2 regions of the Sporomusa sp. 246TCP1 genome follow, and region 2 is predicted to be linked to the other one. Evidence: riboswitches for the same ligand, from Rfam matches in the RefSeq annotation. Region 2 holds a riboswitch; the other holds the start of a gene.
The links. A riboswitch is a leader RNA that binds a small molecule or an ion and turns the genes downstream of it on or off. The one in region 2 is predicted to bind cobalamin.
Positions count from the first base shown of each region.

Region 1: another riboswitch for cobalamin. It lies ahead of AC1ECB_RS18805 (nicotinate-nucleotide--dimethylbenzimidazole phosphoribosyltransferase); the one in region 2 lies ahead of AC1ECB_RS10675 (hypothetical protein).

Region 1 covers NZ_CM170492.1:3,956,311-3,984,578, reverse strand. The annotation lists gene AC1ECB_RS18875 (molybdopterin-binding protein) at 1-821, shown strand, start outside; gene AC1ECB_RS18870 (molybdopterin molybdotransferase MoeA) at 842-2,077, shown strand; gene AC1ECB_RS18865 ([FeFe] hydrogenase, group A) at 2,245-3,504, shown strand; gene AC1ECB_RS18860 (iron hydrogenase small subunit) at 3,517-3,828, shown strand; gene AC1ECB_RS18855 (cytochrome b/b6 domain-containing protein) at 3,841-4,542, shown strand; gene mobA (molybdenum cofactor guanylyltransferase) at 4,701-5,294, shown strand; gene AC1ECB_RS18845 (hypothetical protein) at 5,401-5,586, shown strand; gene AC1ECB_RS18840 (radical SAM protein) at 5,620-6,498, shown strand; gene AC1ECB_RS18835 (DASS family sodium-coupled anion symporter) at 6,811-8,217, shown strand; gene AC1ECB_RS18830 (gamma carbonic anhydrase family protein) at 8,248-8,796, shown strand; gene AC1ECB_RS18825 (nitroreductase family protein) at 8,818-9,453, shown strand; gene AC1ECB_RS18820 (DedA family protein) at 9,569-10,153, shown strand; gene AC1ECB_RS18815 (hypothetical protein) at 10,437-10,634, opposite strand; gene eutJ (ethanolamine utilization protein EutJ) at 10,838-11,653, shown strand; cobalamin riboswitch at 11,764-11,962, shown strand; gene AC1ECB_RS18805 (nicotinate-nucleotide--dimethylbenzimidazole phosphoribosyltransferase) at 12,087-13,121, shown strand; gene AC1ECB_RS18800 (response regulator) at 13,179-14,816, shown strand; gene eutS (ethanolamine utilization microcompartment protein EutS) at 15,115-15,456, shown strand; gene AC1ECB_RS18790 (EutP/PduV family microcompartment system protein) at 15,467-15,892, shown strand; gene pduA (propanediol utilization microcompartment protein PduA) at 15,895-16,170, shown strand; gene pduB (propanediol utilization microcompartment protein PduB) at 16,195-16,986, shown strand; gene AC1ECB_RS18775 (propanediol/glycerol family dehydratase large subunit) at 17,008-18,678, shown strand; gene AC1ECB_RS18770 (propanediol/glycerol family dehydratase medium subunit) at 18,695-19,345, shown strand; gene AC1ECB_RS18765 (diol dehydratase small subunit) at 19,366-19,878, shown strand; gene AC1ECB_RS18760 (diol dehydratase reactivase subunit alpha) at 19,892-21,715, shown strand; gene AC1ECB_RS18755 (glycerol dehydratase reactivase beta/small subunit family protein) at 21,721-22,209, shown strand; gene AC1ECB_RS18750 (BMC domain-containing protein) at 22,191-22,769, shown strand; gene eutM (ethanolamine utilization microcompartment protein EutM) at 22,771-23,049, shown strand; gene pduL (phosphate propanoyltransferase) at 23,146-23,796, shown strand; gene AC1ECB_RS18735 (flavoprotein) at 23,809-24,609, shown strand; gene AC1ECB_RS18730 (EutN/CcmL family microcompartment protein) at 24,681-24,968, shown strand; gene AC1ECB_RS18725 (cob(I)yrinic acid a,c-diamide adenosyltransferase) at 24,975-25,949, shown strand; gene AC1ECB_RS18720 (aldehyde dehydrogenase family protein) at 25,982-27,418, shown strand; gene AC1ECB_RS18715 (SLBB domain-containing protein) at 27,453-28,268, shown strand, end outside.
Region 2 covers NZ_CM170492.1:2,191,600-2,195,774, reverse strand. The annotation lists gene AC1ECB_RS10685 (hypothetical protein) at 1-420, shown strand, start outside; gene AC1ECB_RS10680 (hypothetical protein) at 417-1,085, shown strand; cobalamin riboswitch at 1,129-1,309, shown strand; cobalamin riboswitch at 1,446-1,628, shown strand; gene AC1ECB_RS10675 (hypothetical protein) at 1,839-2,372, shown strand; partial or broken gene AC1ECB_RS10670 (TonB-dependent receptor) at 2,446-2,847, shown strand; gene AC1ECB_RS10665 (TonB-dependent receptor domain-containing protein) at 2,849-4,033, shown strand.

The DNA of each region.
Region 1 (28,268 bases), 1.8 Mb from region 2:
CGGGACTACGTCTTGCCCAGGCAGTAAAGGGGCAGGGACTTAGCATGAATGAACCCAGTGAAGGCAAGGTTAATCTTATCGCCGAGCATGATGGAATGATTGCTATAAATGAAGAGCTCCTAACACGTATTAATATGATTGAAGAGATCGTTGTTGCGACCCGTAATAACAACAGACCTGTGAAAAAAGGAGATAAGATTGCCAGTGTCCGGGTTGTCCCTTTACTGATTGATGAAACAAAAATAGAAATGGTGGAGAAAATTGCTCGGCAAACCGGGGTTGCTGCCGTTAAACCATTTCGTTCTTATAAAGTGGGTGTTATTACGACAGGCAGTGAGGTTTATCATGGACGTATTCAGGATAAGTTCGGGCCGGTTGTAAAAGCAAAAGTTGAGGGATTTGGCTGCCAGGTAGTGCAGCACATTCTTGTTCCTGATGATGCGGAGGAAATAGCACAGGCAGTGAACTCATTAATAGCTAATGGTGCTGAACTGATATTGACAACTGGAGGTATGTCGGTTGACCCTGATGATGTTACTCCCAGTGGAATTAGAAAGGCAGGTGCGGAAATTGTAACCTATGGTGCGCCTGTATTGCCAGGATCAATGCTAATGGTGGCGTATTTGGGAAAAGTACCGGTTTTAGGACTGCCAGGCTGTGTAATGTACCATAAAACAACTGTGTTTGATCTTGTCCTGCCATTGGTTTTGACAGGTCAGCTTATTACCAGACCAATGGTCGTGAAATTGGGAATGGGCGGCTTATGTCTGGAGTGTGAGGTTTGCCAGTACCCCGCTTGCTCATTTGGTACTGGTGCGTGAAAAAAACAGGAGGTGGAAAAATGAAGACAGGTATTCCCTTGGAAGAAGCGCAGGCATTGTTATTAAATTTAACCCATCCGGTTACAGAATGTCAGGTGCCGTTGACTAGCGCTGCCGGCAGAATTTTAAGTCAAGATGTCCGAACAGGTATTAACCTGCCGCCATTTGACAAATCGCCTTTAGATGGCTATGCGTTACAGGCGAAAGATACTGAACTAGCTAACTCATCGAATCCGGTGATACTGGAAGTTATCGAAGAGGTACAAGCTGGCTATATGCCTAAAAAACAGGTAACTCAGGGAACGGTTATCAAAGTTATGACCGGGGCTCCGATACCAAATGGTGCAGATGTAATTGTCAAATTTGAGGACGTAAAAAGAACGGGAAATAAGGTCGAACTATATTATCCCCTAAAAGCAGGAAACGATATCATTCGAGCCGGTGAGGACGTACGGCAGGGAGAAGTTATTGCGAAGAGAGGTACGGTGTTGACGCCGCCGCTTGTGGGGCTGTTAGCTGCCATTGGAGTAGATGAAATACCGGTGTTTAGTAAAACCAGAATAGCTATTCTTAGTACCGGCGACGAAGTGATTGATCCGGCAGAAGAACTGAGGCCAGGTAAGATATATAATTCCAATCAACATTTTCTAAGTGCCTATTGTTCGCAACTGGGGGCAGCGCCTATTGCAATGGGAATTGTTCCTGATGAAAAAGAGGCTATCGTTGAGCGCCTTATCCAGGCATTAGACTTAGCAGATTTAGTCATTACTACCGGGGGCGTTTCAGTAGGTGATTACGATATTGTACCAGCCGCTTTTAAGCAAATTGGGGCAGATATCATTTTTCGAAAAATCGATATGAAGCCAGGTTCGCCGATGATAGCTGCAAGCTACAATAATAAATTAATTATTGGCCTTTCGGGAAACCCTGCTGCCGCCTGTATAACCTTTGATTTGATTGTTGTGCCTTTAATTAAAATAATGCTCGGGCTTGATCAAAAAATGCCGCCCAAAATTTCGGCAATTCTGAAAGACAGTTTTAGTAAATCGAGTACACAGCGCAGATTTTTACGGGCAAAACTACAGACAATTAACAATACTAATTATATAGAACTTACAGGCGGTCAAAGTAACGGCGTTCTGAAATCTATGGTTGCCTGCAATGCGCTAATTGACGTGCCTGCGGGAAGTGGCCCGTTAGTCGCCGGACAAGAAGTTTCAGCAGTTATGGTAGGCGGCCGTGAACTCTTTATATGAGGTGGCAGACACCTAAGGATAGTACTCTATATTATTGACTAAAATAGTTTCTTTAGTAAATCAGAAAGTTCTTACTTTCTGATTTACTAAGTTAACTCAGCTCTCGTCAATCGCCAAAGGTTTGGTGTGAGCCAAGTTAGCTTAAATTTTATAGGGGAGGTCTAAATTTGAAGGGTTTTCAAGGACAAGAGTTAACAAGGGTTATTGAAATCGACCGAAAGGCTTGTAAGGGCTGCGATTCCTGCAAGTCGTTTTGCCCGACAGGAGCTATCGACGGCAAATATGGAACCGTTCATGCGATCAACAGTGAAAGGTGTATCTCTTGTGGGCAATGTTTGATAAATTGCCCTTTTGGAGCACCTCAGGATAAGGTTGACGTTGTTGACAAAGTGCTTGCACAGCTAAAAAACAAACAGCTCACAGTTGTCGCAACAATTGCCCCGGCGGTTCGTGTTGCTATTGGTGAGGAGTTCGGAATGGAACCCGGCAGCCTGATAACAGAAAAAATGTATGGAGCAATGAAACAGGCTGGGTTTAAAGTTCTTGACACTGTCTTTACTGCCGATCAGACCATTATGGAAGAAGGCATGGAGCTTATTGCCAAGATTCGTCACTACGCGTTAGGGGAGCCGGCAGAACATCATTTAGGGCCTTTGCCACAGTTTACATCGTGTTGTCCGGCCTGGGTTCGGTATGCCGAGCTGTACTATCCTGAAGTTTTACCCAACATGTCTTCGGCCAAATCACCGATGATGATGGCTGGCGCACTGGGGAAAACCTATGGTGCCAAAGAAGTCTGGAAGGTTAACCCGGAAGATATATTCATGGTAGGCGTTATGCCTTGTACTGCCAAAAAATTTGAGGCTTCCCGTCCTGAATTCAAAAGTGCTTCTGAGTACTGGAAAACACAAGGCAGATCAGGAAGTTATCCTGATATTGATGTAGTGCTAACTACAAGGGATTTAGCCCGTCTGTTTAAGAAATTGAATATTGACATTAGGACTGTCGCTGAGTTTACTGATAAGGATAATCCTTTAGCCCAATATAGTGGCGCAGGTACTATATTTGCCAATACCGGCGGTGTAATGGAAGCCGCTTTACGGACAGCCTATTTTGTAATCACCGGCAAGGAACTGGATGTGCTTGAATTCAAACCTGTTCGCGGTCTAAAAGGCGTGAAGGAAGCCAGTGTTACGATGGTAGATGCTAAAACAGGTAAAGAAGTTACGTTGAAGGTAGCTGTAGCCCACGGTATCAAGGAAAACGTAAAACCGCTTCTGGAAGAAGTTAAAGCCGGTAAATCACCCTATCACTTCATCGAAATTATGAATTGTCCGGCCGGCTGTGTCAACGGTGGCGGTCAGCCAATCAACCCAATGGGTACTTCCTGGCTGGATAAAGCCAAGGCCGTACTACCTTGGTCATAAGGAGGGAACACAATGGCACAGTATGATTATATAGAAAAGGCCGTAAAGGTCTCGCGACGTGAATTCATAGGAATCGTAGGTGTAGCCGGAGCAATCTTGTGGACCGGGGCCTATGTTGCTACAGATTTGGTACAAGACCGCACAAAATACATCAAGCTGCGGGCACAAGGCATTTATAATGATGATGTAAAAGCGAAAGTCCGTCAAAGCCATAACAATCAGGCAGTTACTGATGTGTACAAAAAATTTGCTCAGAATCCGCTCAGTAATTTGGCCGAAGAACTGTTTCATACTAAGTATGTAGACAGAACGAAATTAGTGTAGGAGGGATAATTGATGAGCCAGCATGATGAACATGGACCGTGGGTACTCAAGCACCCTCTTATCTCGCGGCTATTTCACTGGGGATTAATAGTAGGTTTTTTACCAGCAGCCATTACCGGATTTTTTATTTGGCTAAAACCATTTGGTGAAGCTCTGCAAAATGTGATTATGCAAATCCATATTGTTGGTGCAGGCATTCTTACAATAGCGTGTATTTTTTACACGATCTTTGCGTTGGACAGAATTGTGGCCTTTACCCGCCGGATATTTACCTTTGATGAGCGGGATATGGCCTGGATGAAGATTTGTGGTGGCTATCCGCAGAAAATTCTATTAGGCAAAACCATTCCAGTGCCGCCAATGGGTAAAATGAACTCTGGTCAAAAACAAATGGGGATTATGATGCTGATTGGTGGTATACTGTTAATTGTTACCGGTTGGGCACTATACGCATTCCTGCCGGTAGCGCCTAAAGTAGCCATGTACTGGTTTGATATGGTGCATTTGGTGGTTGGTATTGTCCTGGGAGTGTGCGTATTCGCGCATATCTTCCTCGGAATTTACAATTGGGGCGAATTTTTGTGCATGTTTGGTGATGGAACTCAGCCGCGTCGTGAGGCTGAGCATCATAACCCGGTATGGGTTGAAAACGAAATTATGCGAGTAAAAGCCAATGAGTCTGTATCTGTTACAGGGCAGCAGCATGTGCGTTAACAATAAGGCGCAGAAATAGCTCCACTATTTTGAACAGCTATATACAAATGTTGGAAAATTGCAGGTGGGTGGTGTGCTATAAAACACCCATTTGCACCTGCAAAATTTTTAATAAAAAAGTATAATAGAAATAGAATTCAATAGGCTAGGGGGCTATTATGGCGGTGAGTGGAATAATATTGGCAGGTGGACGCAGTTCACGCATGGGGCGTGATAAAACACTGCTATTATTTAAAAATGAAACTCTTATCGAACGTACTGTGCGAAAACTGCAAAACTTTGTGGATGAAATAATTATTGCCAGTAACCATACAGCAAAATATAATTTACCGGGAATTGTGGAGGTTCCAGACAGCTACCCGGGCATGGGCCCGCTCGGAGGAATGCATGCCGGACTTATGACCGCTCAACATCAGTATTCATTTATAGTCTCCTGTGATATGCCATTTTTTACAGAAGAGTTAGCCAGGTTTTTACTGGGGCGAAGAGCGGGATGTGATGTAGTAGTTCCTGAGATAGGAAACCGGTTGGAACCACTTTGCGCTGTCTATTCACGCAATTGCATAAAACCGATAGAAAAGTGTTTGCAAGCAGGTGTTAGTCAGGTATTTAGATTTTATCCTGATGTAAGAGTATGCAAAATAGTTGAAAGCGATTTACGGCAGGTTGGTGACCCTAAAGAAATATTTTGTAATCTTAATACACCAGAAGATTTATCCTATCTTGGTGAGAGCGATAAACCAGTTAGTTAATCTATCGGTGTAATATAGCCTGGTCTGCTTGGCTTTTGTATAAGAAGCCATAGTTAGTCTATTTGGAACAGTTGAAGCGTGAAAGTATCTGGGGAGAGGTGATAATGTGAAAACATATGAAGTTAAGCATCATCTTTGCTCAACAACAGGTGAGGTTATCTTAATGATGAATACAGTAAAAACTAGTAGCGCGGAAGATGCTAAAAAAATGGTATATAGTATGCTGTATAAAAATAAACCGAGTGACGCAAAAGTGAAGTTCATGTATGTGCGCAAAGTAGCTAACAATTAATCTGTGCTCGATTGCCGGGAGAGAAAATCGCCTATGAGATATGAAGGAAATATTTACAGCCCCCATTTAGCAGGAGACGATTACATACTACAGTGTACGATTGGCTGCAGCCATAATCAATGTACATTTTGCTATATGTATAAAGATAAGCAATATCGTTTGCGTGAGCTAAATGAAATTCTAAAGGATATTGAGCTCGCAAAAGAATACTATGGTGATGTGAAAAAGGTTTTTCTTGCAGACGGTGATGCATTAAGTATGCCTGTAGAGCATTTAATCAAGATATTAGACTGCCTGTATGATACTTTTCCCAGTCTAACATATGTTGGTACTTACGCCAGCGCCGTTAGTATATTGAATAAAACGCTTGCTGAATTGATAGACCTTCAAAAACATGGATTAGTTGAGGCTCATCTGGGTGTAGAGAGCGGAGATGAAGAAGTTCTTCGTGCTATACGAAAAGGCGTTAGTCGTAGGGAAATGGTTCAAGCAGGGGGCAAGATAAGGCAAGCAGGTATAAATCTGTTTGTAACCGTGATTTTAGGGTTGGCAGGTAAAGCGCCTAAAGCCTGGGAGCATGCAAGGAATACGGCGCTGATTTGTAATGAAATTCAGCCGGATTATATAGGTATTCTAACAATTATAGTACAGCCAGGAACTGAGCTCTATGAGAAAACCCAAAGCGGGGAGTTTGAAATCCCGGAAGAAATGGAAATATTGGCAGAGCTGCGCTTAATGATTCGAGATATGGAGTTGAAACATTCCGGTATTACTTCGATTCATCCATCTAACTGTATCTATTTGGAAAATATTATGCCTGAAGGCAAAGATGAACTGCTGCGAACACTTACCGGGATTATAGACAGTAAAGACGTATCCAAGCTTCGTCCACGGGAGACAGACAGGGTATAATGAAAATTGCTGCCGTGCATTAGGATAAAATGAAGTTGTAACGAAAACAGGGCCATATGGCCCTGTTTTCGTTATTAAACAATCTACCCTTCGTATCCCTTTGCGCTCTTTGTGTCCTTTGTGGTTTAACAAACCTAACAGACGGATGGTGTATTGACTACGTTCCACCACTCAGCGTTTGCTTTTGCCAACACACGCCCCCGCCTGCAAAAATCTTTAACGTTGTATATAGTTAAAAATAAAAAAATTTTGTAACAAGGAAGAGAAAGTGGTAGTATTAAAGAAGTTTTTATTTAAGAAGGAGATGAGTATGTGAAAGTGCGCTTTGCCAAAATCGCCGTTTTGTTGACTGTTGCCGGAGTGTTTTTTGCTTATCCGGCCCCCAGTGGCTTAAGCGTAACAGCGTGGCATTTATTTGGTGTGTTTGTTGCTTTAATACTGGGTCTTATTTTGCAACCATGTTCTGAACCGACGTTATTATTAGTTATTACAACGTTGGCAGGGATATTTGTTCTGCCCATTCGTGAGATACTAGTTGGGTACACTGATACAATGATGTGGCTGACACTGGTAGCTTCGATGATTGGTGTCGGCCTGAAAAAGTCCGGACTTACCCGCAGGATTGGTCTTTGGTTAATTAGTCAGTTTGGCAAGACAACGCTGCGGATTGGTTATATTTTAAGCTTTATTGATATGATACTGGCTACTAGTACGCCGTCTTCACCAGCCCGAACAGGCGGGTTGGTGTATCCGTTGGCTGAGGGGGTTATTGAGGCTAGCAGTTCCGATAATCCGAAAGGCAAGCAGCGAACAGGTGCCTATTTTACCTTGTTGACATTTACTGCCAGTATGCTTTCCGGTGGTTTGTTCATGACTGGGATGGGGCCAAATCTGATCAATGTTAAACTGGCTCAGGATGTGCTGGGCATAAGTATTAGTTGGCCATTATGGACTGTGGCGGCGTTACCGGGATTTATCGGTTTTTTATTGACACCTTATATTGTATATAAGCTATGTCCGCCGGACACTACCTCTATGGTGGCGGTGCGGGCCGCTGCTAAGCGTGAATTGGCAGGTATGGGCCATATTAGCCGGACTGAGTTAACTGCAATTGGAATATTTTTAACAATATTGATTCTATGGTCCACAGGTACGGTAACAAAAGTAGATAGCACGCTAGTCGCCTTTATTGGTGTATCACTTATGCTGGTAACCGGAGTTCTTAACTGGAATGACTTGGCCGAAACCAAAGCAATGTGGTCGCTTCTTATTTGGTTTGGTGCGATTTTAGGTTTTTCAGTGGCACTGACCAAGCTTGAATTTTTTACTTGGTTTGCCGGGGTTATCAAACTATTGCTGCCGACCGCCGGCTTGGGTTCCTATAGTATTTTGCTGTTAGTGGCGGCGCTGGCCATTGTGCCGCACTATTTTTTCGTATCCTATACGGGCTATGTGGTAGCCTTTTCGCCACTTATTTTTTCCTTTGTCGCAGCTACTGATGTACCCAGGTATCCGGCCTTTTTTGTGTTAGCCTATTTAATGATTATTTCTTGCACATTGACGCATTATGGCAACGCGTTAGGGCCGCTTTTGATGGAAAAGGGATATAATGATAAAAAGACCTGGTGGTATGTTGGCACCGTAATTACTGTGCTGCATGTGGTGCTATACTTGACAGTAGGTGTTGTTTATTGGCGGTTGATTGGGTTATGGTATTAGCAGTATGTTATGATATGAGGAGCTGTAGCAATGTTCATAGAATTTGAAGGAATTAGACCAACTCTTGATGAAGAAACTTTTGTTGCCGATGGTGCTAAGGTTATTGGTAATGTTACTATGAAACAATTTAGTAGTCTGTGGGTCAATGTTGTTGTCAGAGGAGATGTTAATCGAATTGAAATTGGCCGCTACAGCAATGTACAAGATAACAGTGTTGTGTATGCAGACAATAACCAGCCGACAATAATTGGCGACTATGTTACAGTTGGGCATAACGCCATCCTTCATGGCTGTATTATTGAAGAGCATTGTTTAATTGGTATGGGAGCCAGTATTCTTACAGGTGCGGTGGTAGGTAAAGGCAGCATTATTGCCGCCGGGGCAGTAGTTAAGGAGAATCAGATTATTCGTCCTCATTCCCTAGTGGCTGGCGTTCCTGGCAAAGTGATGAGCTTTGTACCAGAGGAATGGGACAACATTCATGCTCAGGCAATAAAATACAAGGCACTCTGGAGGAAATGGCGTAAACTGATGCGCGGTGCTGACGGCGAAGGCTATCAGGGTGAAAAGATAATATAATGTCTAAGGGGGTTAGTTGCTATGGACTTGGAATTTATTTACAGGCGTCATAGTGTAAGGAAATTTACAGAGGAACAAGTCCCGGAGCAGACAATTAAAGAGTTAATTAAAGCGGCTACTTATGCACCTTCAGGGAAAAACCAGCAGAATTGGCATTTTGTTGTTATCACAAATAAAAAGAAAATTGCTGAGATTGCCCGGATTGTTGAGAGAAAGAACGCTGAGTTGTGCACATATTTATGTGATGAGAAAAAAATCAAGGGGTTAAAGGGAAGCCTGCCTTATCAAACAGTTTTCAAAGCTGCGCCTGTGTTGATTCTTGTGTATGCCGGTCCTTACGCTACTATTGCTGATATGCTGTTAGCTGATGGCATTATGCCGCGCGAGGAAGCCATAAAATATGCTAACCCCAATCCTGGTATTCAAAATATCGCAGCCGCTTTGGAAAATCTACTGTTAGCTGCCGCCAGCCTGGGTTATGGCACTTGCTGGATGACCGGACCGACGCATGCCGCTGAAGATATTTCTGCATATATTGGTTTTAATAAAGAAGGCTATCAGCTAGCTGCCATGACACCACTGGGTGTTCCTGCTGCTGATAAAGTATCAGTGCCGCCGCGAAAACCGGTGGAGGATGTGTTAACTTTTATTTCTTGATATGAGAAAAGACTGGTGTTGTACCTAAAAAAAATCCGGATATCCGGATTTTTTTTTATATCAGGGATACATTAGCAATGTATCTATTACGCAGTGGAGGTTGGGTAATTCGACAATGGAACAAGCAGTACTTAATCATATCGACACCTATGGTTACTTTGCTATTTTTGTAGCTATGTTGCTTACAGGTACAGGCCTGCCCCTACCAGGGGAAGTAACCTTGGGGATTACCGGTTATTTAGTATATAGCGGGCAACTAGAAATGCTTCCTGCGATAGCGGTCACCGCATTGGGAGATTTACTGGGGGCTGCTATTAGTTATGGACTGGGTTTGTTTAGTAGAACAAATATCGCTCAACATTTTTCCTTCCTCATACCAACTGAGTCGAAACTGCTGATGATTGAGAAATGGCTTAATCAATACGGCATTTTCACTATTGTCTTTGGAAGGTTGCTACCTGTAATTCGCGGCGCTATTCCAATTCCGGCAGGCTTTGTCCAGATGAATGGCAAGATCTATATTTCCGGAATTTTTGTTAGTTCAGTTATTTGGTGTGGTGCTCTTATCTATCTGGGAACTGGGCTAGGGCATAATTGGCAACAGTTAGCTGGTTTAGGTAATTCGATTGGTTTGACAGCAGCAGGTGTGTTGGCTATCACCATTCTAATTGGGTATTGGCTTTTTTGCGCAAAAAAATAACTCCAGCCGGTACCCCTCGTAACTTCCGTAACCCCCCGGCCTTTGCCGGAAAAAGCGTTCCGCAGGAGAAAAGCCGGGCGGTATTCCGTTAAAAAATCCGTACTGTTTGAGCGTAGCGAGTTTACGGATTTTAGGAATATCGTCCGGCTTTTCAGCTTTTGGAGGCTTAGGGCCTAGACTTTTTGTTACTTTTGGGGCAATGCCAAAAGTAAAACCCCGCTCCTTGTACTCCATTGACTCAACGTAAGACAAAGGATTGCGTTAGCGGTTTTCTTATTTGCTGCTAAACAGGACGGCGGGCAAGAGTACGAAGTTTCATTTCATGTTCGCCGGTGACTTCTGCCAGGGACTTTAAGTCTTCGTGGATGTTATCAACTTTTCTACTGGTTAATTGGAGCAAATGATAGATGTCTTTTTGCTGGACTTCGCCGTATTGGTCAATCTTGCTTTCTAAGCGGGTAATATTGGCTTTGGTAGCCATAGTGGATTGGATTGTGGATGACGGTATCCATATCAGATTTACCAACAGAAAAAGGCAAGAATCTACTATATACAAGTGTGAAAGGGGAGAGTAAACTACAGGTAATAAAAATTATGACTATGGTGACAGGTATTTACCCAAATTTTAAGGGAATATAATACCATAGCCATTTGAGAATGACGGTGGGCGGCAGGGGGACTAATGTGGAAACTTATGAGAAGATTCATCGATTGCATGAATTGATTGAAACCAAAACGGTAGCCGATTTGCCAGGCCCCTACAAGGTAGGTGTTGACCTGGGAACAGCCGATGTGGTGCTGGTTGTTATTGATGAGGCAGGTAATCCGGTGGCGGGTAGTATGCAGTGGGCTTCAGTTGTAAAAGACGGTTTGGTTGTTGATTTTCGGGGCGCCATGGTTATTGTTGAAGAGTTGAAGGCTGAGGTTGAAGCGCGAATGGGAGTTACCTTAGTTAAAGGAGCTACTGCTATTCCGCCTGGGACGATGGGAAGAAACGCGATGGCCTGTGGTCATATTATTGCCGGGGCTGGTTTGGAACCCGTCTGCCAGGTAGATGAACCGGTGGCGGCGGCTATGGCTTTGGGGATTTCGCATGGCATTGTGGTAGACATTGGCGGTGGTACTACTGGTATTGCTGTTTTACATAAGGGAGAGTTAGTTTTTACGGCTGATGAACCAACAGGGGGTACGCATGTGTCCCTAGTTTTGGCAGGGGCATATAAGATATCTTTTGAAGAAGCGGAGTTATTGAAACGCGACTTGACTCAGCACCGCAAAATTATGCCGGTGATTCTGCCGGTTGTGGAAAAAATGGCAACTGTGGTTAAAAATATGTTAATTGGCTATGAAGAGTTTGATGACTATCCTATCTATGTTGTGGGCGGTACGGCGTATTTGCAGGGGTTTGAAACCGAGTTTGGCAAAGCGTTTGGCCGGCAGGTCCATGTACCGCCCCATCCTTTGCTGGTGACACCACTGGGAATTGCAATGTTTGGTTAGGTTTTTATAATAGAACTTTTCTGACTAAAAGTTTCAACATCTTGCGAACCTACATAGGCTAACAGGAGAATGGTCATAACTGTAGAACGAGTATAGCAGATCAAAATTTAATAATTTGCCACCATACAGGTGCCTCTTAGTAAGCTAAGAGGAGAATAGGGAAGTTCGGAAGGATTGCAATCCTTAAACGACGCGGTCGCGCCACTGTAATCGGGGAAGAATGCTTTTATTATGCCACCGGCAAGCGGGAAGGCAAGGGTGTTCTTATGATCCGTAAGCCAGGAGACCTGCCTGTTTTGGCTGTTATTTACCTCCGCGCCAGAGGTAGTACCAGAAGGACAGGATTTTATGAAAATATAACCCTGGCCCTTTTGGGCTAGGTTTTTTTTTATTTATTGTATTGGCGCAAAACAAAAAAATAGGGGGATTCAGCATGAATTTTCAGGCAAGAGTAGATGATTTAGTTAATGGTGCAGCAAAACCAGTAAATAGCCTAGGCCTATTAGAGAAAATTTTTAAAAAAATGTTATTGGCCTGGGGTACGATGCATCCGGAAATTAAACCCTATCATTTAATATTTGCAGCCGATAATGGCGTTATTGAAGAAGGTGTGGTGAATTTTCCCGAGGAAATTACCTACCTTCAGGCGCAGAACATGGTAGACGGGCGAGCGACTATTAGTTGTTTTTGTCAGGTTAATAATGTTCCCTATTCGGTAATTGATATTGGAATCAATAACAAAAAAACAGTAGGCATCAACCGCAGAGTTGCTTCCGGCACCAAAAATTTTATGAAAGAGGAAGCCATGACACCGGCTGAATTTGAGCAGGCCTGGCATGTAGGGGAAGAGATGGTTAATTATGCCATAGATACCCAAGACGCTAATTTGGTGTCTTTTGGCGAGATGGGAATTGGTAATACTACTACTTCTTCCGCCGTGTTGCATGCCATGACCGGTATTTTACCTGAATTTGTCGTAGGGTATGGAGCCAGTACACCAACGAATGAGGTTATCAGAAGAAAGTGTGTTGTAGTGGCTAAAGGCGTTGAGCGCCATCGGGAAAGCTTTTATCGCATTGAGGATATTTTGCGCTGTGTTGGGGGCTTTGATATTGTCGCCATATGCGCGGGTATGATTGCGTGTGCAAAACGCAAAACTCCTTTTGTCATTGATGGTTTCATTACCGCTGTGGCTTTTGCCTGTGCCGCACGGATTAGCAGGGAGGTAGAGCATTGCGGGTTACCTTCCCATATGTCCAAAGAGCCGGGGATGTCTTATGCGATGCTGTTAGGTAATATATTGGCTGATGATATACCCATCAGGGCTAATATGGGATTAGGCGAGGGAACCGGAGCTATATTGATGGTTGCCATGCTTAAAACCATGACCTATACTATGTATAATATGGCGAAACTTTCTGATTTTGAGTTAAGCACACCAGAACCGCAGCGAGTGGCAGGTATGTAATAAGTAAGGCTATATCTTCCTGCTTGTTGCTGATGAAAAGATATAGGAGACACAGGTATGTATACACTGTTGATTGCCGATGACGAACAATTAGAGCGGCAGGCCTTGCGGTTTATTATTGAGCATAATTGCCCGGAGATTCACATTATTGCGGAAACCGGGGATGGCAAGAGTGCGGTAGTTATTACTGCTGCCGAAAAACCGGATATTGTGCTCATGGACATTCGTATGCCTGAGATTAATGGTCTGGAGGCGGCACGTGCCATTAAAGCAAGGGTGCCTGATACAACTATTGTCATGCTGACGGCCTTTGATGAATTCAATTATGCCAAAGAAGCGCTGTCGCTGGGCGCGGCAGAGTATCTGTTAAAGCCGCTGCGACCGAAAGATTTGCTGCAAACGCTACAGACTATTGCGGAGAAAATCACCCACCGGAAACGCAAGGCACAGGAAGAAGCCGAGCTCAAAAAAAATCTTGATCAAGCCTTGCCGTTTATCAAGAATTCATTTATCCATGACGTGATTACCGGCAAGGTTACTGATCTGGCCAACTTTCAAGATCGGGCTGGTTTCTTGGGATTTAAAGCGGATTCCGGCGTAATTTTGGTGGCTAATATTGATAATTTTAAACAGCTTACCCGTAAGACATCGGAACTGGAAAAACAGGTGGTTAAGCAGCGAGTATACACACATGTTTGCGAAATCGCCGGTAATGGAATATTGATTGTGCCTTTCGGCGGCGATGAAATCATTATTTTTGTCGGCTATGAGGGTGAAGTCGAGCAGGGACAAGTAGAGCGGCAAGTTAGGGATATGGCCAGAAAAATCAGGGACGGTATAATTCAGGTAGGCATTAGCTTAACAATTGGAATTGGTCGCTATTATACTGATCCGCTGCAGATTCATAAGTCTTATCTTGAAGCAGTAAGCGCACAGCAGCAAAAATTTTATTTGGGTGATAATCAAATAATTCACATAGACGATGTGCCTCACTTGAATGTCGCACCTTTCCACTACCCTTTTAATTATGAACGTAATCTCCTGGATAAAGTTCGCTGTGGTGAACGGCAGCAAGCTAAGGAAATTTTGGGGCATATTTTACACGAAATTTTTACAGCCAAAGCTAGTATGGAGACGGTAAAGGCGTGTGTACTCGAACTGCTCATAGTATTATCCCGAGCTGCTGTCGAGGGCGGTGCCAATCTCGAAAAATTAACGTTGCTCAATTTTAACTGTATAAATCATTTGGTAAGCTGCTCAGACCGGGAAGAGGTGCGTCACTGGATTTTGGATTCCCTGGATCAATTCCTGGATAATATGCTGGAAAACCGCAGCAGTATGAATGTAAGACTAATAAATAAGGCTTGTACTTATATAATAGAAAACTTCCATAAAAGTATCTCTTTAGATGAGGTTGCCCAAACTGTCCATTTAAGTCCTTACTACTTCAGCCGGATTTTTAAAGCCGAAAAGGGCTGCAACTTTGTTGAGTTTTTGACTAAAGTCAGAATTGACAAGGCTAAGCTTATGCTGCGTAACCCGGAACAGACAGTTGTTCGCGTGGCTGCTGAGGCCGGTTACCAGGATGCCAGTTATTTTTGCCGGGTATTTCGTCAGGAAGTGGGGGTTACACCCAATCAATACCGTACAGAGCTTAAAAATAGCAGACCAAGTTCTGAAGCAGTAAAAGGGTAGCAATAAGTTTTGGGAATATAACAAAAAAATACTATTGTGGCGGCAAATGCCACCGGGAGACTAGACGGATATAAAAAAGACTGTGAAAAACAGTCTTTTTTTTGTTGTGATTTGGGAAAACACCGATAATTCACAAAGAAGTACCATAGGGTGAAAACAGGTTTTTTTAAGGACATATTTGGGCGGCAATACTCGCAAATATGTCCTGTGGTTACGCAACTTCATCTCAAGGTAAATTTTTTTAAAAAACTAATTAGTAAGAGAAGTCAAAAAGACAACAGAATTGTGAGGTAGGGTTATGCTTCAAGAAAAACCGAGAGTGGTACAAGAATATGTGCCTGGTAAACAGGTGACGTTAGCTCATCTTATTGCCAACCCCAAAAAAGAACTGTGCGAGAAGCTGGGGATTGTCGATAAGGGAGCCATCGGCATCTTAACAATTACTCCTTGTGAAGCAGCGATTATTGCAGCCGACGCAGCAACTAAAACGGCAGCAGTACAAATTGGCTTTATGGATCGTTTTACTGGTTCTGTGGTTATAACCGGCAATGTTTCAGCTGTCGAAGCAGCCTTAAATCAAGTAATCAACCTATTATCAGAGGGTCTGGGTTTTTCAGCCCCCAAACTGACAAGGTCCTGAGCCTGTGATTATGCTGGTCGGACCTGTGGGAGCAGGAAAAACATCATTAATTAATGCCCTTAACAATGACTGTAACAAGGCTGAAAAAACATCAAGCATCTGTTTTACTAACGGAGCCATCGATACACCTGGTGAATATGCGCAAATGCCGCGTTTTTACTCGGCGTTAGCCGTGACAGCGACTGAGGCCACGTTAGTTCTCATGGTTCAGGATGCCACAGATTGTCGTATCACACTCCCCCCCGGATTTACTGCCATGTTTCCGCGACCGGTAGTAGGAGTAGTCACCAAAATAGATGCCCCCGGGGCTGACCAGGAAAAAGCCAAAAACCGTCTTTTACAGGCAGGAATCAAAGAACCTTTATTTTGTGTTTCTGCGTATACCGGAACAGGTTTGGCTGAATTAACAGAATATCTCACGCGAAAGGAGGTGTAACTATGAGCGATGCGTTAGGTATGATTGAAACAAAAGGTTTGGTAGGAGCTATTGAGGCCGCTGATGCCATGGTCAAATCAGCTAATGTTATTTTGGTAGGCTATGAAAAAATTGGTTCAGGGTTAGTCACTGTGATGGTGCGTGGTGATGTTGGAGCTGTCAAAGCTGCTGCTGATGCAGGAGCTGCTGCTGCCAGAAATGTAGGCGAGGTGGTATCTGTTCATGTAATTCCCCGTCCGCATGCAGATGTTGAGAAAATTCTTCCTACAGTTAAATAGCCATAATTTTGGAGGTGTAATTATATGCAAGACCAGTTGATCGAAAAGGTCATGGATGAAATTAAGAAACGCATCGAGACAGAAGCTCAAGCCGCTCCTGCCCAGGAAGTTGTAAAGACCGCCTGCAATCCTGGTATTACCGAATTTGTTGGTACCGCTATCGGTGATACTGTTGGGTTGGTTATTGCCAACGTCGACCCGATGCTGCATGAAAAAATGAAACTTGATCCCAAATATCGCTCTATCGGTATTCTTGGTGCCCGTACCGGGGCCGGCCCGCACATTATGGCCGCTGATGAAGCCGTAAAAGCCACTAATACCGAAATTGTAACAATTGAACTTGCCCGTGATACCAAAGGTGGTGCCGGTCATGGCTGCCTGATTATTTTCGGAGCCGAAGAAGTATCTGATGCTCGCCGGGCCATTGAAGTTGCCTTAAAAGAACTTGACCGTACTTTCGGTGATGTATATGGTAACGATGCCGGTCATCTTGAACTCCAATATACGGCCCGTGCCAGCTATGCGATTAATAAAGCCTTTGGCGCACCTATTGGCAAAGCCTTTGGTCTAATTGTCGGTGCACCTGCTGCTATTGGCGTCTTAATGGCCGATGTCGCCGTAAAAACTGCTAGCGTTGAAGTTGTCGGCTATGCCAGTCCGGCTGGCGGCACTTCTTTCTCCAACGAAGTTATTCTGCAAATCACTGGTGACTCCGGTGCCGTTCGTCAAGCAGTAATTGGTGCCAGAGAAGTGGGTAAAAAAGTATTAGAAGCTATGGCTGGTCCGGCTCCGTCCACGACAACGCCATATATCTAAAAATAACAGGGGGGAATTGTGATGAAGAGATCAAAACGTTTCGAAGTGTTGGAAGCCCGCCCTGTGAACCAGGATGGTTTCGTAGTCGAGTGGCCGGAAGTTGGCCTGATGGCTATGGGCAGCCCCAACGATCCTAAACCCAGTATTAAAATTGAAAATGGTAAAGTAACTGAGATGGATGGTATTCCCCGGGCTCAATTCGACTTTATCGATCAATTTATCGCCGATTATGCCATTGACACCGGCATTGCTAATAAAGCAATGGCTATGTCTGATGTTGAAATTGCCAAAATGCTTGTTGATGTCAACGTATCGCGTGACGAGCTTGTTAAACTGATTCGTGGTTTGACGGCAGCGAAGATTGTTGCTGTACTCAACACCATGAACGTAGTAGAAATGATGATGGCTCTGCAGAAAATGCGGGCCCGGAAGATTCCTTCCAACCAGTGCCATGTTACTAATCCACAAGATAATCCGGCACTTATTGCTGCCGATGCCGCTGAAGCAGCCTTGCGTGGTTTTGATGAAATGGAAACCACAGTAGCTGTTGTCCGGTATGCACCGTTCAATGCGTTGTCTATACTAGTAGGCTCCCAAGTAGGCCGGGGCGGCGTGCTTACCCAATGCGCTCTCGAAGAAGCAACCGAATTGCTCTTAGGCATGCGAGGCATCACTGCGTATGCCGAAACCATCTCGGTATATGGCACTGAAAATGTATTTGTGGACGGTGACGATACACCCTGGTCCAAAGCATTCCTGGCCTCGGCTTATGCTTCACGCGGTCTTAAAATGCGCTTTACCTCCGGTACTGGTTCGGAAGTTCAAATGGGCTATGCAGAAGGCAAATCCATGTTGTACCTGGAAGTTCGCTGCATTATGCTGACCCGCGGCGCTGGGGTACAAGGTCTCCAAAACGGTTCGGTAAGCTGTGTTGGTGTACCTGCCGCTGTTCCTTCCGGTATTCGCGCAATTCTTGGCGAAAACCTGACAGCAGCGATGCTTGATCTGGAAGTTGCGTCAAGTAATGACCAAACCTTTACCCATTCTGATATTCGCCGTACCGCCCGAACCCTGATGCAAATGCTGCCAGGCACTGATTTCATTTGTTCCGGTTACAGCGCAACTCCGAACTATGATAATATGTTTGCCGGTTCCAACTGGGACGTAGATGACTATGATGACTGGAATATTCTCCAACGCGACCTTATGGTTGATGGCGGCCTCAAACCGGTATCGGAAGAAGACGTTATTGCTATCCGTAACAAAGCGGCCAAAGCTATTCAGGCAGTATTCAAAGAATTTGGCTTCCCGGCTATTACTGATGAAGAAGTGGAGGCTGTTACCTATTGCCATGGTACCAAAGAAATCATTAAACGGAATGTTGTTGAAGACCTGAAGGCTACCGAAGATATGATGAAACGGGGCATTACCGGCGTGGATATCGTAAAAGCCCTTGCCAAAACTGGTTTTGTTGATGTCGCTGAAAATGTACTGGGTATTCTTAAACAACGTATTTCCGGCGATTATCTCCATACCGCAGCAATTCTCGATAAAAATCTTAACGTTATTAGCGCTGTAAATAACAAAAACGACTATGCCGGGCCGGGAACAGGCTATCGCATCAGCAAAGAACGTTGGGATGAAATTAAAGACATACGCCAGGCGATAAAACCGTCTGATTTTGACGTGTGATCTAGGGGAGAGGTGGATGGAAATGGAAATAAACGAACAATTAATTCGCGAAATAATCGGGCAGGTTCTAGCCGGTATGGCTCAGCCAGGAGCTCCTGCTAAAGCAGCCACAGCAACCGGACGGCCCATGATATTGGCGGAAAAAGGTGAAGCCCGCCCTGGTATCCGTTCGGACGAAGTTATCATTGCCTTAGCTCCGGCCTTTGGCAAATATCAGAATAAAACCATTGTAAATATACCACACAGTGATGTACTCCGCGAAATGATTGCCGGCATTGAAGAAGAAGGCGTGCACGCAAGAGTGATTCGGGTTCTGCGGACCTCTGATGTAGCGTTTGCTGCTCATGATGCTACGAAACTTAGCGGTTCAGGTATCTCCATTGGTATCCAGTCCAGAGGCACTACCGTAATTCATCAAAAAGGTTTGCCACCGCTCAGCAATCTGGAATTGTTCTCACAATCGCCGCTGCTTGACCTTGAGGCCTATCGGCAAATCGGCAAAAATGCTGCGCAATACGCCAAAGGTCAATCCCCGACCCCGGTTCCGACCAAAAACGACCAGATGGCTCGTCCAAAATACCAGGCTATTGCAGCCGTACTTCATATTAAAGAAACCGAACACGTAGTTCCCGGCGCTAAACCGGTTGAACTCGATGTACAGTTTTAACTAGGCGGAGGTGAAAACAAATGTCAGAAAATAAATTGTTAGAAGATATCGTTCGTGAAGTATTAAAATCCATGGCTGGTGCTCCCCAGGCAGTTACCTGTCAGGCTTCGGCAACTGCCGGTCTTTGCCCTGAGCGTGATTATCCGCTGGCAAGCAAGCGCCCTGAACTTTTAAAAACTCCTACAGGCAAAACACTGTCAGAGATTACGTTAGATAAGATTATGAGCGGCGAGGTAAAAGCCGATGACGTTCGTATTACCCCGGAAACGCTTAGAATGCAGGCCGAGATTGCTGATGGTGTAGGCAGATACCAGTTTGGCAACAACCTTCGCCGTGCGGCTGAACTTGTTGCTATTCCGGATGACCGTGTTCTGGAAATTTATAATGCCATGCGTCCCTATCGTTCCACTAAACTTGAATTACTGGCTATTGCTGAAGAACTGGAAGGTAAATATAACGCAAAAATTAATGCCGCTTTGGTGAGAGAGTCCGCAGATGTATATGAGCGCCGGAACCGTCTCAGAGCGGACTAAGGTGGGAAGTTTCATGCCTATTATTGCAGGCGTGGATATAGGAAACTCCACAACTGAAGTATGTTTGGCCCAAGTAGAACAAGGCGAAATCAAAAGATATTTTGCCAGCAGTATTAGTAAGACAACAGGCATCAAAGGAACACTGGCGAATGTCCCCGGCATTATTATCGCTCTTCAGGAAGCTGTAAGCACGGCCGGGCTGAGTTTGAAAGCGGTAGATCAAATACGGCTTAACGAAGCTACACCGGTTATTGGCGATTTGGCCATGGAGACCATCACGGAAACCATTATCACCGAATCCACCATGATCGGACATAACCCATCTACTCCGGGTGGTATTGGTTTAGGCGTCGGTATGACGGTTGCCTTTAGCCAGCTTCCTGGTGTTCACCCGGGAGAAAAAGTTATCTGTTTGATTCCTAAAGGCATTGATTTTGCAGATGCGGCGCAGGGCATTACTGCTGCCATGAGTAGGGGTGTTGCCGTACAAGGGGCGATAGCACGGCAGGATGATGCTGTACTTATTGTAAATCGCCTGGAACAGATAATACCTGTTGTTGATGAAGTTACATTAATTGAAAAAGTTCCGGTGGGAATGCTGGCTGCTGTTGAGGTGGCAGAGGCCGGACAGACCATAACAACCTTATCCAATCCCTATGGGATTGCTACTGTATTTGATCTGTCACCGGAAGAAACCAAAATGGTTGTACCCATTGCCAGAGCTTTGATTGGCAATCGCTCGGCAGTCGTTGTCCGCACTCCTGAGGGTGATGTAAAAGCCAGATCCATTCCGGCGGGTTTCATCACCATTGTAGGGCAAAAGGGCAAAGCCGATATTGATGTTGAGGCAGGTGCAGCCGCGATCATGGAAGCGGTGGAACGGGTGCAGCCGGTGGTGGATGTACAGGGCGAAGCGGGGACTAATGTTAACGGCATGTTGGAGCGGGTGCGGCAGGTAATGGCTGAGCTTACTAGCCAGCCGGTAACGGAGATGAAAATCCAGGATTTATTAGCTGTTGATACCTTTGTACCGCAAAAGGTACAAGGCGGCTTAGCCGGGGAATTTGCGCTGGAAGGAGCGGTAGCGCTGGCGGCTATGGTTAAAACCAGCCGTTTGCCGATGCAGCAGATCGCCAACAAACTCCAGGAAGAACTGGGTGTACGTGTTGTAATTGCCGGTGTCGAAGCCAATATGGCGATTCGCGGTGCCTTAACCACACCCGGTACTGATATACCACTGGCTATTTTGGATATGGGTGGTGGCTCAACCGATGCGGCCATCATTACCAGAGACTCTAAGACCCACTCCATTCATTTAGGTGGGGCTGGTGATATGGTAACAATGCTGATTAATTCCGAACTGGGACTCAACGATTTTGACCTGGCTGAAGATATTAAAAAGTATCCCCTGGCGAAGGTTGAAAGTCTGTATCATGTCCGGTTAGAAGACGGCACAGTAAAGTTTTATGATAAACACTTGCCGCCGCAAGTATTTGCCCGGGTGGTTATTTTGAAGAATGATGGTATGGTTCCTATACCCTTTGATCATGCACTTGATCGAATCCGGCATGTACGGCGGGAAGCCAAGAAACGTGTTTTTGTTACCAATGCACTTCGTTCCTTGAAGCGGGTTGCTCCTACCGGCAATATCCGGCATATTGAATTTGTCGTATTAGTCGGCGGTTCAGCAATGGACTTTGAAGTACCTGATATGGTAACAGACGCCTTAGCGGAGTATGGTATTGTTTGCGGTCGCGGAAATATACGCGGCAGCGAAGGCTCAAGAAATGCTGTTGCTACAGGTTTGGTACTGTCTTATCTAGATAGTGAGGCGTGAGCATTATGCAGTCAGCTACAACACTAAATAGACCCAGCATAATTATTTGTGCCTTTCCCCATGCCGGCTATGAAGCTAAATTGCGGGAACTTCAGGCTGGAATGGAAGAAGAAGGGGTGCCCTATTCATTCTTAGACGGTAGTTCGGCAGATGCCATAGCCCTTGCCTATAAGGGGGCGCAGGCTTCGTTGCTCGGAGTGGGCGTAGGTATTAGTCCGGCTGCTATGTGTATTCATTATCAAAAAATGCCTGAAGGCCAACCGCTGTTTATTCTTGAGGGGCCAGGCACTTTGCCGGAGTGGCGGTATTTTGGTTATAATGCCGCCCGGCTGGTGAAAGGATTACCTTTCAAAGGAAATCCGCTGCAAGAGGCCCCGGTTCCTGAAGATAATATGGCCCAGCTTTACGAAAGTGTTCGCAAGATTATCCTAAAAGTATTACAGGAAAGTGCTCAAGGCCATGGGGAGGTGAATACATGGTCAAAAATGCCTTAGGTCTGATTGAGGTAATAGGTCTTGCTGCTGGCGTAGAAGCAGCTGATGCAGCTGTCAAAGCGGCTAATGTAGAATTAATTGGCTATGAGCTTACCAAAGGTGGCGGCCTGGTTACTATCAAACTATGCGGCAGCGTAGGCGCTGTGAAAGCAGCTGTTGATGCAGGTGCGGCAGCGGCGGCGAAAGTAAACACAGTATATGGCAAACACGTCATACCACGCCCACACACTGAATTGGGCGGAATTCTCCTTAGCAAAGATACGGTAGGCCTAAACCCGGCTTTAAAGCCGGCAGACATTCAGCCGCCAGTTGCAGAGCCTGTCCCGGTTGAGACCGTAATTGAGCTTCAGGCTGAAGAAAGACCTGCAGCTGCGAATAAGGAAAGCATGATCATTCAAGCTGTAGAACTTGTGGAAGAACCACCGGCAGAAACAGTAAGTCAGGAACCAATCAATCAGGCAGAAGTTTGCAACTTGTGCGGCGATCCTGCATGTTCACGGAAAAAAGGCGATCCCAGAATCACCTGCATTCATTATGACAAAAACAAGGAGGATGAATAGTATGCGCGGAGAGGCATTAGGAATGGTTGAAACCAAAGGGTTGGTTGGCGCTATTGAAGCTGCTGATGCTATGGTAAAAGCGGCTAATGTGGTTTTGGTTGGCTATGAGAAAATTGGTTCAGGGTTAGTCACAGTTATGGTGCGCGGTGATGTTGGTGCTGTAAAAGCAGCTACTGACAGCGGTGCTGCTGCTGCCCAACGAGTGGGTGAACTGATATCAGTACACGTTATTCCCCGTCCTCATACAGATATTGAGAAGATTCTTCCCAAAGTTGAATAAGTAAGCACCGGGATTGCTTCGTCATACTTCAGTCGAGCATAGCGGGGCAATCTCGCTTTCCTGACAAGACCGGCAAGTGGCATTAATCGGGGTGAGATGATGGAACAAAAATTACTGGAACAGATTGTAAGCCAGGTATTGGCGGCCATGCCTGAATTAAATCAGGCGGCAAAAACAGAGCAAGGTATACCTGTTGGCGTATCTAATCGCCACATCCACCTCTCTGCTGAGCATATGGAAGCCTTGTTTGGCAGCGGATATATCCTTACCAAGGAAAAAGACCTAAAACAAGTTAATGAATTTGCTGCCAAAGAGACCGTTACATTGGTAGGTCCCAAAGGTGTTATGCGTGGTGTCAGGGTGTTAGGGCCTGTGCGCAAATCGACGCAAATTGAAATATCCCGAACTGACGGATTTACACTGGGAATTGCACCGCCGCTAAGAGATTCGGGTAATAGTAAAGGATCGCCCGGCATTGTTATTGTAGGTACAAAAGGAGCGGTTACCCTTACTGAAGGTGTCATTTGTGCTGCCCGGCATATTCACATGGAGGAATCGGACGCCCGGCGATTTAATGTCGCTGACGGTGACCGCGTCACTGTTACAATCAGTGGCCCCCGGGGCGGGACTTTTGGCGATGTGCTGGTGCGGGTAAACCCTAATTTCCGGCTGGAATTTCACATTGACACAGATGAAGCCAATGCCGTTTTTCTAAAAACCGGCGATATGATCACTCTGTGTAAATAGGGGAGAACTAGTATGGATAATGAAAAACTTGTGGAGTTAGTTACTGCTGAGGTACTGCGCCGACTCAGGCAGGCACAAAGCGAACCCCCAAAACAAATGCCTGATTGCCTGCATAAAGCGCTGGCTATTTTTACGGGTGGGAGCATTGGCCTTGAAACAAGTCTGGAAGAATTGAAAACTCTGCAGAACATGGGAACAGAACTCATTGTTGTGCTTTCACCGGCAGCAGAAACGGTTGTCGGTGAAAATTGGATAAGAGAAAAACTGGGTAAAAGCGTGCCGATTGTTACTGCAAAGTCTCCTTATCCAGGAAAATATCTGCGCAAGGCCGATATTGTGCTGGTACCGGTATTAACCCAGAATACAGCGGCAAAGTTAGCACATACCTTAGCTGATACCATGGTTTGCACCTTACTAATGCAGGCGCTGATGCTTGGTAAACCCGTAATAGCGGCAGCAAATGCCGCTGACCCGCAGGACGGGTGGCGGCTACAAAAGAATATGGGGCAAACACCGCCGGCGCTGCGCGAAGCACTGGAAAATAACCTGAAAAAAATTGCGACATATGGCATTGAGCTTACTCCGGTAACGAATTTGGCGGCTGCGGCCCAAAAGGTGCTAATCAAAGAATCACGCGTTGATTTGCCAGCTATGCCGGCAAGAACTGCTAAAAAGCAGGTACTGACTGCTGCTGCTGTTAGACATGCTGCACAGAGTGGAAACAGAGCTTTTCGTGTTGCCCAAGGTACCATTATCACTCCGCTGGCACGCGATGTTGCCAGAGAATGTAATGTGGATATCGTTTGGGACTAAGGCAGGTCAGTAGCAACATGGAAGTGATAGCAGCAACACCATTTTTTAGCAGGATGAAAGGAAGAGTGAATATGTGGGTAGGAAAAATAATTGGCACCCTTGTGGCGACGCCAAAGGATGACAGCTTAACAGGCAGCAAACTGCTCATTGTCCAGCCGACACGCTTTGGGACTACCGGCATGGCGTGTAAGCCTGTCGTAGCGGTAGACACAATTGGTGCCGGTACAGGTGAGACTGTACTTGTTGTTGATGGAAGTTCTGCCCGCCACGTAACAGGCAACCCGCATTCGGCAGTTGACGCAGCTATTGTCGGAATTGTTGACAGCATCGAGATAAATAAAAGTTTACTCGAGGAGTAATGCACCATGAAAGTGTATACCAAAACAGGTGATGAAGGGAAAACCAGCCTGCTGAGCAAAGAGCGGGTATTTAAAGACAGTGTCCGGGTACACGCTTACGGTACTATAGATGAAGCCAATGCCGCAATGGGCTTGGCAAAATCGCTGACTGACAAACAATGGGCAATCGGTATTATCCATGCTATTCAAAAGGATTTAATAGTATTAAATGCCGATTTGGCTACCGATAATGTAGCTAATAATTGCGACTATCGCATTACTGCTCAACATGTAGAAAAATTAGAAAAAATCATTGATAAGCTGGAACTGCAGCGTATTCCCCAAAAATATTTTGTTACCCCCGGAGAAACACAGACAAGTGCTGCACTTGATTTGGCGCGAACCATTGTACGGCGTGCCGAAAGGTATATTGTTAGACTGAGACGTACAGAAACTGTAAACCCATCGGTTGCCTTGTATGTAAACCGGCTGTCTGATTTGCTATTTGTTTTGGCCAGGTGCGTTGAACAGGAAGATCTGGTTACTAAGGTGACTCAAATCGTGATGCAGATTCTTCAAGGTTCAAAACAAATTGAGGGAGAGAAAAGAGCGATGTTAGAAAAAGCAAAAAAAATGATTGCGGCGGCTGAAAAGAAGGCCATTGAAATTAATGTACCGATGGTAATTGCCGTAGTGGATGTTGGTGGCAATCTTGTCGCCCAGGAACGAATGGACAATGCGCTGCTAGCCAGTGTTTCGATCGCCCTGAATAAAGCGTATACGGCTGTTGCTCTTAAGATGTCAACAGAACAAGCGGCAGCAGTATCCCAGCCCGGGCAAAGTCTATATGGAATCAACACTACTGATGGTTGCCGCATGGTCATATTCGGCGGTGGCATACCCATTTGGCAAGACGGTGTTTTGGTTGGTGGCATTGGTGTAAGCGGGGGTTCAGTTGATGAAGATATGTCTGTAGCCAAAGCCGGTCTGGCAGCCTTTTAAAGAAGGCAGTCTGGACGGAAGGAGGAAAATAAATGACTATTGATCAAAGTTTAGTTGCAAAAATTACTGCAGAAGTACTATCCAGGGTTCAGGAATATAAGCAAGGCACTGCTGATAACGGCGGTATTTATACCACTATGGATGAAGCTGTGGCGGCAGCTCGCAATGCTTATAAACAGCTGAAAAAGTTATCGATTGCGCAAAGGGAAGAACTGATCCAGGCAATGCGTCAGGTAACTCGTGAACATGCGCAGCTATGGGCCGAAATGGCGGTCAGGGAATCAGGCATGGGACGGGTTGCTGATAAAATCATCAAACATAACCTGGTTGCGGATAAGACTCCTGGTACTGCTGGTCTTCATACCGAAGCTTGGAGTGGTGATCGCGGGCTGACGTTAATTGAGATGGGGCCTTATGGCGTAATTGGTTCGATTACACCGACAACCAATCCGGCAGCAACTGTTATTTGTAATGCAATTGGCATGATTGCTGCCGGTAATACGGTTGTATTTAGTCCTCATCCTACTGCTAAAAATACATCCTTAACAGTCATCAAACAGCTAAATCAAGGAATTAGTAAAGCCGGTGGTCCGGATAATCTGCTAACAGCAGTTGCTGAACCCTCACTGGAAGCAACCACTGTCATGATGAACCATCCAGCCATCAACCTGCTTGTGGCCACTGGCGGACCTGGGGTAGTAAAATCTGTTTTGTCTTCCGGTAAAAAGGCTATTGGTGCCGGTGCCGGCAATCCACCTGCCGTTGTAGATGAAACAGCTGATATTGAAAAAGCGGCCAGAGACATTATTGCCGGCTGTTCATTTGATAATAATCTGCCGTGCATTGCCGAAAAAGAGGTTATTGTTGTTGGCTGTGTAGCTGATAAGCTGATGTCCTACATGCAACGGTATGGGGCGTATCTTATTTCAGGGCAGGATATTGACCGGTTAGCTAAGGTTATATTGACAGAAAAAGAGGAATTAGTTGCTGCCGGTTGTACGGAAAAACCCAGAAAGAGCTATGGCGTTAATAAGAAGTATGTTGGTAAAGATGCCAAGTACATTTTAAGTCAAATTGGTATTACTGTACCTGATAGCATTAAAGCTATCATTTGTGAGACTGCAGCCGACCATCCGTTTGTTATCGAAGAATTGATGATGCCGGTACTGCCGATTGTGCAGGTAAAAGATATTGACGAGGCTATTGAGCTTGCCGTCAAGGTCGAACATGGCAACAGACATACGGCCATTATGCATTCGAAAAATGTCGATAACTTAACCAGATTAGCCAAGGCGATTGAGACTACTATATTTGTGAAAAACGCGCCGTCATTTGCGGGAATCGGTGTTGGCGGTGAAGGATTTACAACCTTTACTATTGCAGGGCCGACCGGCGAGGGACTTACCTCTGCGCGCAGCTTTACCCGCCAGCGTCGCTGTGTTCTTGTTGATGCGTTTTCCATCGTCTGAGTAACATGATACGCCAAGGGAGTAGGTGAGGAGTATGCGGGAAGAAATTATCGCCGCTGTTAAAGCGGCAGGAGTAGTGGGAGCCGGTGGGGCCGGTTTCCCGACCTATGTAAAAATCAATGCCAGTGTAGATACCGTTATTGTTAATGGTGCCGAATGTGAGCCGCTGCTGCGGGCTCATCAACTTATTATGGCCAGTGAAAGCAGCAAACTTATTGCCGGTCTAAAGACCGTCATGGTGGCTACTGGTGCGCGACGGGGGGTTATTGGCCTAAAACGAAAATATGAGGCTGCTGTAACCAAACTACAATCTGAGCTTAAACAGACAAATGGTCAGGAAATTGAACTCTTTTTTCTGCCAGATATTTACCCGGCAGGGGATGAACAGGTGCTTGTGTATGAGGTAACCGGCAGAATTGTACCTGAGGGTGGCATTCCGCTGCATGTCGGCGTGGTTGTTGCTAATGTCGAAACGCTTATCAATGTAGCTGAGGCACTCGGTGGGCAGCCGGTTATTGATAAATACGTTACCGTTACCGGTGCAGTCAATAAGCCTGCTACCTTTAAAGTACCAATTGGTATGGCTATTCGCGAACTTATCCAATTGGCGGGCGGAGTTACTGCTAATAATTATGCCGTTATTGACGGCGGCCCCATGATGGGGAAGCTTACAACTGATGATCAGCCTGTTACCAAAACAACCGGTGGTATTATTGTGTTGCCTCCCGGGCATTCCTTAGTAACTCAAAAAGCCACCCCCTGGCCGGTCATTGCTAACAGGGCTAAAGCCGTTTGCTGCAATTGCCGGGCCTGTACTGAGGTATGCCCACGCAATCTCCTCGGCCATAGT
Region 2 (4,175 bases):
AGCGTTTTGCAAAAACCAACCGCAGAAGAAATCGAGCGGCAACGCTGGTCTGATGTATATGCCAATGACATTGGTAGTTATAGATTTGACAATAAATCACTGCACATTGATGAAACCGATAAAAATTTGGTGCATGTTCTGATTAGAACCATTTTTGCCGATTCGAAGATTATCGGCAATTTGAACGAAAAGTATCAGGGAAAACTGAGCGCAGGTGACAAAGTCACTCTCAGCGAAATGCAGATGGTCTTTCAGCTAAAGGAAAAAATGTATGCAGTAACAGAGACCAGGATAGTTAGCGAACAAGGAATTGTAGTGGAAGATACCAAGAAAACTGCCAAATTTGTTGCTGTTACGCCAAATACCTTTGCTGAATCCATGTACTATATTGCTAAAAAGTGTAAGCAGGGATGCCTATGATCAAAATGCCAAATATTGATTTCGTTCACCTGGATACGGCAACCCCCAGTGAGCGGCAAGCGGCCGATCAAGAAATCGTACAATGGGCCGCAGAGGTGTTAGCGGAAGTGGTAAAAAAACCGGATGAGCTTAGCGAAAGACAATTAAATCGGTATTTGTATGTGATAACAAAATTCAGTCTGTTTTTGCCCAATGCCGCCAATCCCCTCGATTTTAATCAGTATTTTCTTTTTATTTTCTGCTATTCGTTATTTAATGCCATATATGTTGACAGACAACAAGGGCGGGTCATAAACTTTAGCACCGAAGATGTATATGCCGTCTTGATACTGATCTTCAAAAAATATTTTACCAACAATCACAATCGGCTGCCGAATTACTTTAAACTAATTCGAAATCTGAATGATACCAAAGCGTTTACCGAACAATTTAGGGAGCACTGTCAGGAAGAACGCAAAAAACTGGATTATTATGCGGTAATAGAATACCTGAACGAGAAAAAACTGGTAGAATTGGTTCCTCCGATACCGTCAATCAAAGTACATCCTAAGATCGTAACAACCATCTTATATGAACTTTGTCATTTAATCAGGCAAAGCAGTCAGAAGACAGCAATGGAAAATGACATGGCCGCCGGTAAGTGTAGTCTAGGGAAAGTGTTTTGAATCTGCTGTCAGGCGGCTATAACAATAGCAAATATAAGACAATACATAGCGTAAAGGTACAGGTGCCCGCAAGGGCTTCATAGAAAAGCCGGTGAAAGGCCGGCGCGGTCCCGCCACTGTAATGGGGAGCAAAGCCAAGAGATGCCACTGGGATACAAGTCCTGGGAAGGTTTGGCAGCGTAATGATCCAGAGCCAGGAGAACTGCCTGTACAACAATCACCGTTGACCTGCGAAGATGGGGAGGGGATTTAATGAACAAGCAGACGTAACCCCCCTATAATATTACAGGGGGGTTATTTTATTTACGCTTGTCACCAGGTGGGACAAGCAATGACTTACCAACAACAGCATAGCAGATATCACAGGATATCGGAATAGGTGCCCTGCGGGGCTTAATAGGGAAGCCGGTTAAAGACCGGCACGGTCACGCCACTGTAAACGGGGAGCAATCTCGCCTAGTTGCCACTGGAGCAATCGCTTTGGGAAGGCGCGGGAAAGCCATGAACCGGAGTCAGGATAACTGCCTATTTGACAATCACCATTTTACCTGCGAGTGACAGGGAGGGGATTACGTAAGGTTACCAGACCCTAAAGAAGCTGGCAGCTTAGCGTAAGCACTCCCCAAAAGGGAGTTTTTTTATTTGCTATAGAAAGAGGTGAGACAATTAATACTGGTCGTCGCGTACCTATATTTAATGAATAGCGGTAGCTAAACAAGTTTAGTATGCGGATTATTTGAAAAGGAGCGGAGAATGAAAAAAAAAATAATCGTATTTTTAGTGCTTTTCAGTTTAGTGCCATTTTTGTCTGTTTATGCTGCCGAAAAGGCTGAAGAACCTGCAAGTGGAAGTTGGGAAATGAAGATTTCACGTGAGAAGAAACTAACACCGGCGGAGGAAGAAAGAGAGCGCTGGGTAGGAGTATTTGCCAATGATATAGGTATATATATGTTTGATTGCAAATCTCTGGCAATGGTTGAAAATGAGAAAAATAGTGTCAATGTTCTTGTGAGAACGATATTCACCAACTCCAAGGTTGTTACTCAATTGAATGAACAATACAAAGCAAAACTCAATGCCGATGATAAGGTAGGCTTTAGCGAAATGCAGATGACTTTTAAAGTCGATAAAAGAAAGTATCTTGTTATGGAAACCAAAGTTTACAGTGCTCAGGGTGTTTTGCTGGAAGAAATAAAAGCAAAAGAAGCAGTTTTCAAGGAGGTACCGGTGAAAACATTTGCTGATTCCATGTATGAAGTAGCAAAGGCTTTTTCGCGGAACCAGTAATGAACGGATTTTATTGAGGATGAGAACCTAATTTATCATTAATGTGAAAAATAATTATTAAAGGGGCTTAGCGATGAATAAAAAAAAGGATTTAGAGAAGAGAATAGTTATTGCTTTGCTTTTGGGGCTTAATTGCGTAAACGCAACTGGGTATGCCGAAGAAAATAGTGACCAGAGTAACACTAACCCCAAATTTTCCTTAGAGGCAATAACAGTAGAAGCGGCAAGACCGGATTGGGAGAGCAAGCTTTCCCCAGGTACAGTGACAGTTATCAGACCGGACGATTATCAGGGAGAACAGAAATCTTTACCAGACTTATTAAAAGAAGTGCCGGGTGTTCATGTACGTGAAGTTAACGGTAAAGGGCAATACACGACTGTCAGTGTGCGTGGCTCTACCGCTGCGCAGGTAGGCGTGTTTGTTGACGGCGTTTTGTCAAATCTCGGTGGTGACGCTGCCGTAGATCAAAATACCTATGCGCAAATGGAGCGCTTATGACAGCAGCCGTTGGGGCGGTGCTATTGACGGTACCTATAAAGCCGGCAAAAATCATTTAGTGGAATTTATGGTTAATTATTCTGATGAAAATATGGATGTTGCCGGTTCTGGTATTACAGATGGTACCTTGGAAACAGGCTATTCTTCAGCTAACCGTTATCGTACGGATTATAGTCAAAAGCTGTTCAATGTACAGATGCAGGATACGATAACACTCAATAGGAAAGGCGACCTGTGGCTGACGCCGAGCGTACGTTATAACCAATCCGAAATACACAGCGGCAATGCCGTAGGCTGGGCCAATAATGCGGGGACTCCTGCCGAGTGGATGTTTAAAGCTATCGACCAGCAGGATAACAAGGCTACCTGGCAGTTGGCCTTGAAAAAACAGGTTAATGAGAACTTTACGCTGCGAACTACCTGCGGTACCTATTACCGTTTATTAAATTTATATGAGATAGCAGGTGACGGAGGCGGTATTTTGCCGGCACCTATTTCAAGCAATAGCAACGTTAAGGGACTAAATTTCCCGGTACCGGAAGAAGGAAAACAGTTTGATATCAGTGCTATTTGGGATGGTAAGCTTTTGGGTGCTGACAGTAAACTCCAATTGACTTATTTTTATCGCGATTCGGACAAACTCTTAATGCTGTGGCGGTATGGCTATGATTACTGGAGTTATTCAAATTCTGCCAATGGTACAGCTCGCGGTATTGAACTGCAGACAGATTTTAATTGGGAAAAATGGGATCTGAGCATAGGCGCAACTTATCTTAAAACTTCTGCCGTTCAATGGAATGATTCTCCTTCTGTTAAGCAGGAACCTTACTCCGTGCATCGAACCTATACGCCGGACTGGGAGGGTTATCTGCGCTTAGGTTATCGCCCTGATAAAAAGAATATTGTTTTTGGCGAGGTTAAATATGTTGGTGAAATGTATACTTCCTATTACGAAAACACACCATCAATACAAGATTCCCTGACGACCATTGGTCTGGGAGTTAAGCACAACTTTACTAAAAATTCCCAATTAGTTATAGGATGCAATGATATCTTTAACAGGGGACCAAAATTGAAGATCCACCAGGGAAATTACGTATATAATGCCGATTATCCTTTGCAGGGACGAACTTATTATGTGACAATGCAATATAATTTCTGATTCTCAGGTTCATTAATTAAAATTCATTACCCTGTAATATATACGTGTCGTGGAAAAAAACAGAAAAAATGTCGAAATAAGCAGAATGAATTTACGTGACAATGATAACCATTAATGCTAAAATTAGACAGAAGAAGGAAAT